4 regions of the Bacillus sp. P4_D3 genome follow, and region 3 is predicted to be linked to each of the others. Evidence: riboswitches for the same ligand, from Rfam matches in the RefSeq annotation. Region 3 holds a riboswitch; each other region holds the start of a gene.
What was found. Region 3 has a riboswitch for S-adenosylmethionine ahead of AC1DTM_RS05040 (bifunctional O-acetylhomoserine aminocarboxypropyltransferase/cysteine synthase). Riboswitches for the same ligand answer to the same signal wherever they lie in the genome.

Region 1: linked by a shared signal. The riboswitch ahead of mtnK (S-methyl-5-thioribose kinase) and the one ahead of AC1DTM_RS05040 (bifunctional O-acetylhomoserine aminocarboxypropyltransferase/cysteine synthase) in region 3 are both predicted to bind S-adenosylmethionine.
Region 2: linked by a shared signal. The riboswitch ahead of AC1DTM_RS07645 (methionine ABC transporter ATP-binding protein) and the one ahead of AC1DTM_RS05040 (bifunctional O-acetylhomoserine aminocarboxypropyltransferase/cysteine synthase) in region 3 are both predicted to bind S-adenosylmethionine.
Region 4: linked by a shared signal. The riboswitch ahead of mtnW (2,3-diketo-5-methylthiopentyl-1-phosphate enolase) and the one ahead of AC1DTM_RS05040 (bifunctional O-acetylhomoserine aminocarboxypropyltransferase/cysteine synthase) in region 3 are both predicted to bind S-adenosylmethionine.

Annotation. Positions count from the first base shown of each region.
Region 1 covers NZ_JBFUIN010000114.1:2,368-4,570, forward strand. Annotated here, with positions in the region: partial or broken gene mtnA (S-methyl-5-thioribose-1-phosphate isomerase) at 1-35, opposite strand, end outside; gene mtnK (S-methyl-5-thioribose kinase) at 32-1,213, opposite strand; SAM riboswitch class I at 1,302-1,442, opposite strand; gene AC1DTM_RS13735 (carbon-nitrogen family hydrolase) at 1,514-2,203, opposite strand, start outside.
Region 2 covers NZ_JBFUIN010000032.1:20,734-22,936, forward strand. Annotated here, with positions in the region: gene AC1DTM_RS07640 (methionine ABC transporter permease) at 1-240, opposite strand, end outside; gene AC1DTM_RS07645 (methionine ABC transporter ATP-binding protein) at 230-1,249, opposite strand; SAM riboswitch class I at 1,373-1,478, opposite strand; gene AC1DTM_RS07650 (cysteine hydrolase family protein) at 1,720-2,203, shown strand, end outside.
Region 3 covers NZ_JBFUIN010000015.1:25,515-27,717, forward strand. Annotated here, with positions in the region: gene AC1DTM_RS05035 (chloride channel protein) at 1-464, opposite strand, end outside; SAM riboswitch class I at 784-888, shown strand; gene AC1DTM_RS05040 (bifunctional O-acetylhomoserine aminocarboxypropyltransferase/cysteine synthase) at 981-2,203, shown strand, end outside.
Region 4 covers NZ_JBFUIN010000114.1:5,103-7,305, reverse strand. Annotated here, with positions in the region: gene mtnW (2,3-diketo-5-methylthiopentyl-1-phosphate enolase) at 1-1,134, opposite strand, end outside; SAM riboswitch class I at 1,199-1,304, opposite strand; gene AC1DTM_RS13740 (pyridoxal phosphate-dependent aminotransferase) at 1,357-2,203, opposite strand, start outside.

The sequences.
Region 1 (2,203 bases), on a different contig from region 3:
CTTACAGATCTCGGAATAGTAATGATTGTACTCATGCCTTTACGCCTCCTGAAATTGTATGTTGAAATAATGTTCGGAACAGTTGTATATCTGCGCTCTTTGATTCATATTTTAATAGTTCTTTCCCTAAATAAAGTGCTTGTTTTTTAGCTTGAATTCTTCTTTCTTTATCTGATATTTCATCTAAATCTGCCACGTGTGCTAGACCAATTGTTCTACGAATCAGTTCACATCCAGCAAATCCAACAATATCACTAAAAATATTTTGCAAAATAATTGGTAACCATTGTTTCTCTTTCGTATATACTTCTACACCTTCTCCAATCCATAGCTTTGTAAAAGCTTCTACAAAATAACTCCATGTTTTCTCGATATGGAAAAATAGCACACTTCTTTTTTCCTCTTCACGCGATAACGCATTTAATAATAAATTTGCAATAAATTGGCCAAGATCAAATCCAAATGGACCGTACGTTGCAAATTCTGGATCAATTACTTTCGTTTCAGAAGGCGATGAAAATATACTACCAGTATGTAAATCCCCATGAATGAGCGCTTCTTTTCTCGTTAAAAACTTATACTTATACTGTGCTACTTTTAATTTTAAATTTTTGTCACTCCACAGTTCATCAACCGCTAGTTGTAACTCTGGCTCATAATCATTCGTATCATAATGACCAAACGGATCTGTAAACACTAAATCTTCTGTGATTTTACTAAGATCTGGATTAACAAATTCACTATCTAACACTCTTTTCTCTTCTGAACGTACGCCGAAATCTGAAGTATAAAATAAAACATGTGCTAGAAAGCGACCAATATGCTGGGATAAAAGAGGATACTCTTCTCCGTCTATTAATCCTTTTCTTGTAATCGTTAGCCTTGATAAATCTTCTATTACTGTCACTGCCAACTCCTCATCATGACTGTATACTTCTGGAACGTATTCCGGTACATACTTCGCGAAAATTTGTAGTGCTTTACTTTCAATCGTTGCTCTTTTTATTGACAATGGCCAGCTCTCACCAACTACTTTTGCATATGGAAGTGCTTGTTTTAATATAATTGTCTTCTCTCCATCATCTAATTTGAATACGTAATTTAAATTGCCATCTCCAATTTCATGGCAGATTACATTCGCTTTCTTATCAAAGTATCCATGTTCTTTTGCGTAGTGTACAGCTGTTACTTCTGTTAATGAATAATATCCCATCGTCTTCTCCCCCTTTTAATTCAGAGGTTTTTCTAGCACAGAAAAACCTCTTCCCACAAAGAAAGAGGTTTGAAGTTTATCTTCTCCCCTCTTATCTGCCAGAAAGTTTACTTTCTGCTGGAATTAGCACCGTGCCTTTTGACGTCATAAACGCCCCATTTCACAATGGTATTGCGGTCGGTTGCTGGGCTTCATCGGGCCAAATCCCTCCACCTGCTCTTGATAAGAGTTGTATAATTTTTTGAATTTTTAACTTTATGATGAAGACTATACCAAGAATAAAAATCACTTGTCAACATTTTATTTGTATAATTCTGGACGACGATCTGCAAAAACTGGGATTCCTTTGCGAACCTCTTTAATTTTCTCGAATTTCAGCTCTCCAAATAAAATAAATTCCTCTTCATTTGCCTCTACTACAACTTCACCCCAAGGATCGACAATTAAAGAATGACCTGCAAACTCATTGTTCGGATCCTTTCCTGCTCTATTACATGCTACAACATAACACTGGTTTTCAACTGCTCTCGCCTGTAAAAGCAAACGCCAATGCGCTAAACGTACTAATGGCCATTCTGCTACAACAAATAAAACTTTTGCACCTTTAGCAGTATGAACACGCATCCACTCCGGAAAACGAATATCATAGCAAATTGTGCCAGCGCACTCTACATCATCTAGCTTAAATTCACCTGTCTCATTACCAGCTACTAAATATTTATGTTCATCCATAAGCTGAAATAAATGTACTTTACTATATTCATTGACTAGATTCCCTTCATTGTTTACAACATACATTGTATTTGTAACACCTTGCTCTGTTTGCTTCGCTATGGAACCACCAACAATATGTACACCATATTGTTTCGACCATTCTTTCAACTTTTCTTTCGTTTCCAATCCATCCCTATCTGCAATTTCAGAAAGTCTTGTTAAATCATATCCTGTTGTCCATAATTCTGGTAAGACGATAACATCTGGTCTTTCTTT
Region 2 (2,203 bases), on a different contig from region 3:
CGGACTTAGAGCTACTAAAAAGATAATGAATGGAACCGGACGAATTGTATTAATTACGATATTAAGAATAGAAAAGACCCATTTATTTTCTAAAAAGTTTCCTTTCCTCGTTACGTATAAAAGTAAACCTAGAGGTATACCGAGAATTGTAGCGAATATAAGGGTTACAATTACCATTAAGAGGGTATCCCCTGTCGCATCTAATATGCGAGGCCAAAATATACTCCAATCAACTCGCATGAGCTCCTACCTCCTTCAGCTGCACTTGCAGTCTTAGATGTTGTAATGCTTTTTGAATTTCCTTCTGTTCACCTTGTAGCTCTACAAGAAGATTTCCAAATAGCACATTTTGGAGTTCAATAATATTTCCGTAAAGAACATTTACATCGACGTTATAGTTTTTCGCAATATATGATAGTACAGGCTGCCCTGTTTCTTCCCCAGTAAAAGTCAGGCGATAAATCTGACCTCCGTTTTGAATTTTCGCTAGAACACTTTCTGGTAAGTGATCATTAATAACAGAGCGTACAAAATTTTGAGTTGTCTTTGTTTTTGGTTGTGTGAAAACATCAAACAGTTTTCCTTCTTCAATTACTTTTCCTTTTTCCATAACAGCTACACGGTGACAAATTTCTTTCACAACGTGCATTTCATGTGTAATAAGTAGAATCGTTAAATTGTACTCTCTATTTACTTTCTTTAATAAATTTAAAATTTCTGTTGTTGTTTCCGGATCTAAAGCTGATGTTGCCTCATCACATATGAGAATATCCGGTGATGTCGCAAGTGCTCTTGCAATCCCAACGCGCTGCTTTTGTCCACCTGATAACTGTTCTGGATAATAGTTCGCTTTATCTTCTAAACCAACAAACTTTAGTAGTTCATTCACTCTTTCTTTTATCTCATTCTTCGGCAATTTCGCTAACCTTAATGGATAAGCAATGTTCCCAAACACTGTTCTTGAATTAAATAGATTAAAGCTTTGAAAAATCATCCCAATTCTTTGTCTTAGTTTCCGTAACTCTTTCGCCGATAATGATGTAATTTCTTTATCATCTATTGAAATTGTTCCTGCAGTTGGTCTTTCTAACATATTTACTAAGCGTAATAACGTACTCTTTCCAGCACCACTAAATCCGATAATGCCAAAAATTTCGCCCTTTTCAACTGACAGCGTTACATCCTCAACCGCATGAACAGATTGTCCACCTGATTCATATACTTTACTTACATTATTAAAAGAAATCATTTTCTTCCCTCCTATATGCTGTAAAACTTGAAGTAGAGCTTTCGAGGTAAAATAAAAAGTGCTCTCCTTCTTATCACTTGTAAAAGATAAGAAGGAGAGCACTTTTATGTACTCGTTCACATCTTCTCATCTTCCAAGCCTACTTTAAGCTTGCTGGAATTAGCACGGTATTAAAAAACCCGTTGCTGAGGTATCGTAGGGCCAGTCCCTCCACCTCTCTGGATAAGAGTGTATCGATTTAATTGTCATTTAATTAATTCTCATTATAGAACTCAGAATAATAAGAGTCAATACATTTTTCAGAAAAAAATCAATTATTCCTCTATTAAAATTTTCAAATAAAAAATCACAATACAATAGTAATTTTTATAGTTATGTAAAATCCTCCTCACTCATACTTTTAAAGAGGAGAATCTTCTCTACTAATTGAATAACAGTATTTCAATATGAATTCGGAGGAAGATAAATATATGAAAACAGCTCTTTTGCTCGTCGATATTCAAAATGATTATTTTCCAAATGGCAAGATGGAATTACGTAATCCAGTAGAAGCAAGTGAATATGCTGATCAGCTACTACAACATTTTAGAATTAGAAACGAACCTATTTTTCATATCCAACATGTAGCTATAAAAGATAGCGCTACTTTTTTCCTACCCAATACAGAAGGTGTCCATATTCACGAAAATGTCCGTCCACTTAGAGAGGAATCCGTTATCCTTAAACATTATCCAAATAGCTTCCGAGAAACTGATCTTCTAGAACGATTACAACGTTCAGGAATTGAGCACGTCGTAATCTGCGGGATGATGACCCATATGTGTATTGATTCTACGGTAAGGGCTGCTTTTGATTTTGGCCTTCACTGTACCGTAATACACGATGCTTGTGCTACAAAAGATCTTTCATTTAAGAATGCTACTATACCAGCTGTTTATATTCATAATACAATTT
Region 3 (2,203 bases):
AAAGTAGCACCAATTCCAACCTCTGTTAGTTCATTCATTCCCTTTAAAGCAAATTTAAAGCGATCTCCTACCCATGTACAAAGTCCACCGATAATTCCAACAAGTGCAGCTTCTGGTCCTAAGCTAGCTCCAAATATTAAAACGATAAGCGCAGTTAAAGTAGCTTTATGTACAAAACTGTATTCAATTCTACCTGTTTTTTTATATTCAGCCATCACTTCCGGCATAAGACGTGGATATGTACCGAAGTATTTTTGTGTTAAACCAACGAGGATACCACCGATGATTGTTACACAAATGGTGTAATAAGGAGGAGAAGAGAAAATAGTAGGTAAGTATCCCCAAATAAAGTGAATTCCGATATTTATTGTAACTAAAAATAACCAGACTGTAGCTCCTACTATAGCGCCTAAAAGAATGCCATATAGGACGAGTATATAGTGCATGTCCTTTTTATTTGTCATGTTGTACCTCCGTTATGTAAGTTTTAATGTAGAAAGGATTAAATATGCTAGTGTGAAATGAATTGAATATATATAGTATCTTTTTGAGGGGTTGGCTTATTCAATATATTAGGGTCTCATAAAAATTTGAAACCAACGCGGTTAAACCACTTATTTAATTCTATATAGTGATCGGAGTTTTTAAAAGGTCTTTTTCAAATGAATATGGAATATATTTCTTTTGTTGTTTAAATTAAATTACTTATATTTAATTTAGAACATTCAGAAAAACCATTTGACATTAGGAAATTATTGCTATAAAATCAACGGTAATTGCATAGTCTTATCAAGAAAAGGTGGAGGGACAGGCCCGATGAAACCTTGGCAACAGCCGTATAACGGAATTGTGCCAAATCCTGCAGGTAATAATCCTGAGAGATAAGAAAGAGCCTTAGAGCGTGTCTTCAAACTGCTCCTTTCTTGTTTTCAGGAAAGGAGCAGTTTTTTATTTTGCATTAAAAGAAAGGAGAATGAGAGATGGGAGAATCATGGGGGAAAGGAACGATTTGTGTGCAAGGTGGCTATACGCCAAAAAATGGTGAGCCGCGTGTTTTACCACTTTATCAAAGTACAACGTATAAATACGATACGTCAGATGATTTAGCAGCACTATTTAATTTAGAGGCAGAAGGATATATATATACGCGTATTGGAAATCCTACTCTAGCTGCATTTGAGCAGAAGTTATCAGATTTAGAAGGCGGTGTAGGGGCTGTTGCAACAGCTTCTGGGCAGGCAGCTATTATGCTTGCGGTTTTAAATATTTGCAGTAGTGGAGACCATTTACTTTGTTCTTCAACTGTTTACGGAGGAACGTTTAATTTATTTGGAGTGAGTTTGCGCAAGCTTGGCATTGATGTTACGTTCTTTAATCCTAATTTAACAGCAGATGAAATTGCGGCACTTGCTAATGATAAGACAAAACTTGTTTATGCAGAATCGTTAGGAAATCCAGCAATGAACGTTTTGAATTTCAAAGAACTTTCAGCGGCAGCAAAAGAATTAGAAGTACCTTTTATCGTTGATAATACATTAGCGACGCCTTATTTATGCCAGGCGTTTGAACATGGGGCAAATATCATTGTCCATTCTACAACGAAATATATTGATGGCCATGCAAGCTCTCTAGGTGGCATTGTAATAGACGGGGGGAATTTCGATTGGACAAATGGAAAATACCCTGAGCTTGTCGAACCTGATCCGAGTTATCACGGTGTAAGCTATGTTCAAAATTTTGGAGCAGCAGCGTATATTGTGAAAACACGCGTTCAGTTATTAAGAGACTACGGAAACTGTATGAGCCCATTCAATGCATATATTAGCAACATTGGCCTGGAAACATTGCATTTACGAATGGAGCGTCATAGTGAAAATGCTCTCGAAGTTGCTAAGTGGCTTGCTAATCATGATCGCATTGAATGGGTGAATTATCCAGGGTTAGATAGTAATGAAAATTACTCGTTAGCACAAAAGTATTTGAAAAAAGGAGCTAGTGGAGTTTTAACATTTGGTATTAAGGGTGGATTAGAAGCAGCAAAAGAATTTATCGCAAATGTAAAACTCGCAACTCTTGTAACGCATGTAGCTGATGCAAGAACTTGTGTAATACATCCCGCTAGTACGACGCACAGACAATTAAGCGCAGAAAATCAGCGTTTAGCTGGCGTTATATCTGATTTAATCCGTTTATCGGTCGGTAT
Region 4 (2,203 bases), on a different contig from region 3:
ACGGAAAGCTTTGCCACCACCTTGAGCTCCATTTGGATGCCCATGAATCCCGCCACCGGCATTAATAACAACATCCTTACCAAAATCTCGTAGAATAAAGGGAACGAAACCAGGATGAATTCCAGCAGATGGAACAGAAAAACTTTTCTTGAAATAGTGGTCTTCCTCAGTTAATGCTTCTGTAATGAGAAGAGCTTCCTCTTTTTCTAATGCAACGTTGCCGTATGGTGATGGGAATAAAGAGAAATCAGCACCAGCGTAACGTAGTAATTTTCCAAGTAGTAATGGAGAAGAGAACCCGTATAGTTTCGATGACGAATATGCGCCACTTACAGCAGGGTGTGCCATAATAGGAATTGGAATTTCCTCGTCTTCTACAAGTGATTGCAGTACATCTAATCCATAAGAAAATACATTAAATAAAAGAATGTCTGCTCCAGCTACCACCGCACGTTTCGCGTTCTCTTTTAAATCATAAGTTCGCCCTGTTAAATTTACTGCGTATAAAGTTTTATGTCCGTAAGTTTCGTATACAGATTGTAAAACTTCTTTCCCAGATTCAATTCTTTTTGTAAGTGGTGTTAATGAGTTTTCGAATAAAATTTCATCATCTTTTACAATATCTACGCCTCCAATTGCCTGATCGCGTAGTTGAGTTTTTAAATATCCAATATTCCGTCCTATCATCCCTTTAAAAATACTCATTAGAAGAGGGCGATCTTGAACTTGTAACAGGTTTCGAATGCCTTCGATTCCAAATTTTGGTCCAGGAAACTGTTTCTTTAATTCGTCTGAGAATGTTAAATCAATTAGTTTAATTTCTCCATCTAACGAAAGTTTTCCAAATGTTGTTGTCAAAATGGCTGGTAAGTCGGGGCTAAAGTTCAGCGATGGATAATGAATTTTAATGAGTCCACGTGATACTTTTTTGCCAAGGTAAGAGTTAATATGTTCTTGTTCGTCTAACGCTTCAATATGAATGACATTGCCTTTATGTTGTTTTAATTGTTCTTGTAATAAGTGTGGCAAATGAGTCCAAGAGCCAATTGTTAAACCAATTGCAATTTGTTCCGCTTTCTTTTCTAAGTTGTGAGAATCATCGTGGATTAAATATGTCGCTATAATTCCGCTCATTGTTATAACCTCCTAGTTAAATAAAAAAACCTCTCAGCTAAGGAGAGGTTTTTTTACAACCAGCTCCTTATCTGTCAGCGTAACGCTGCGAGAATTAGCACCGTGTCTACAATTGTAGATCGGTTGCCGGGTTTCGTCGGGCTCGTCCCTCCACCTGCTCTTGATAAGAAGTATTTAGAAATGTTTAAATTTTTAAGATAACTGAATTTTGTCAGATATTTTTTATGTTGTCAATGACTTTTTGAAAAAATTTAATTTATCAATTCGATTAATTGCTTCTCGTAATCTATCTTCTGTATGCAAGAGACCAACACGGACATACCCTTCGCCGTGCTCACCAAATCCAACACCAGGAGCAACTGCAACGTGTGCTTTTTCTAGCAAAATATCAGAAAATTGCTCAGATGTATATCCTTCTGGTACAGGAAGCCATGCAAAGAATGATCCGGTTGGAATATCTACATTCCAACCAATTGAGTGACAAGCTGAAATAAGAGCATTTCTCCGAGATTCATAACTATTAACAAGATCTACCACACAAGACTGCGAGCCTAATAGTGCTTCGCGGGCAGCATCTTGAACTGCACCAAAAATACTAACATACATATGATCTTGCAATAGGTTAATTGTTTCGATGACACTTTCATTCCCCACTGCAAAAGCAATACGCCAGCCAGCCATATTGAAAGTTTTTGATAAAGTGTAAATTTCAATTCCTGTATCTTTGGCGCCGTCTGCTTGCAAGAAACTAACAGGCTTTTGACCATCAAATCCGATAGCACCGTAAGCAAAATCATGAACAACTAATATATTATGTTTACTAGCAAAATGAATGGTTTCATCAAAGAATTCTTTTGATGCAGTAGCACCGGTAGGATTATTAGGATAGTTTAAAAACATTAACTTGGATTTCTTGGCAATAGAGTCATCAATTTTTGTATAATCTGGTAAAAAATTATTTTCTGCAATAAGCGGCATTGTTTCAAAGTGCGCTTTTGCTAAAGCAACTCCGGATAAATAATCTGGATAGCCTGGATCTGGAACGAGAATGGTATCACCAGGGTTTGTA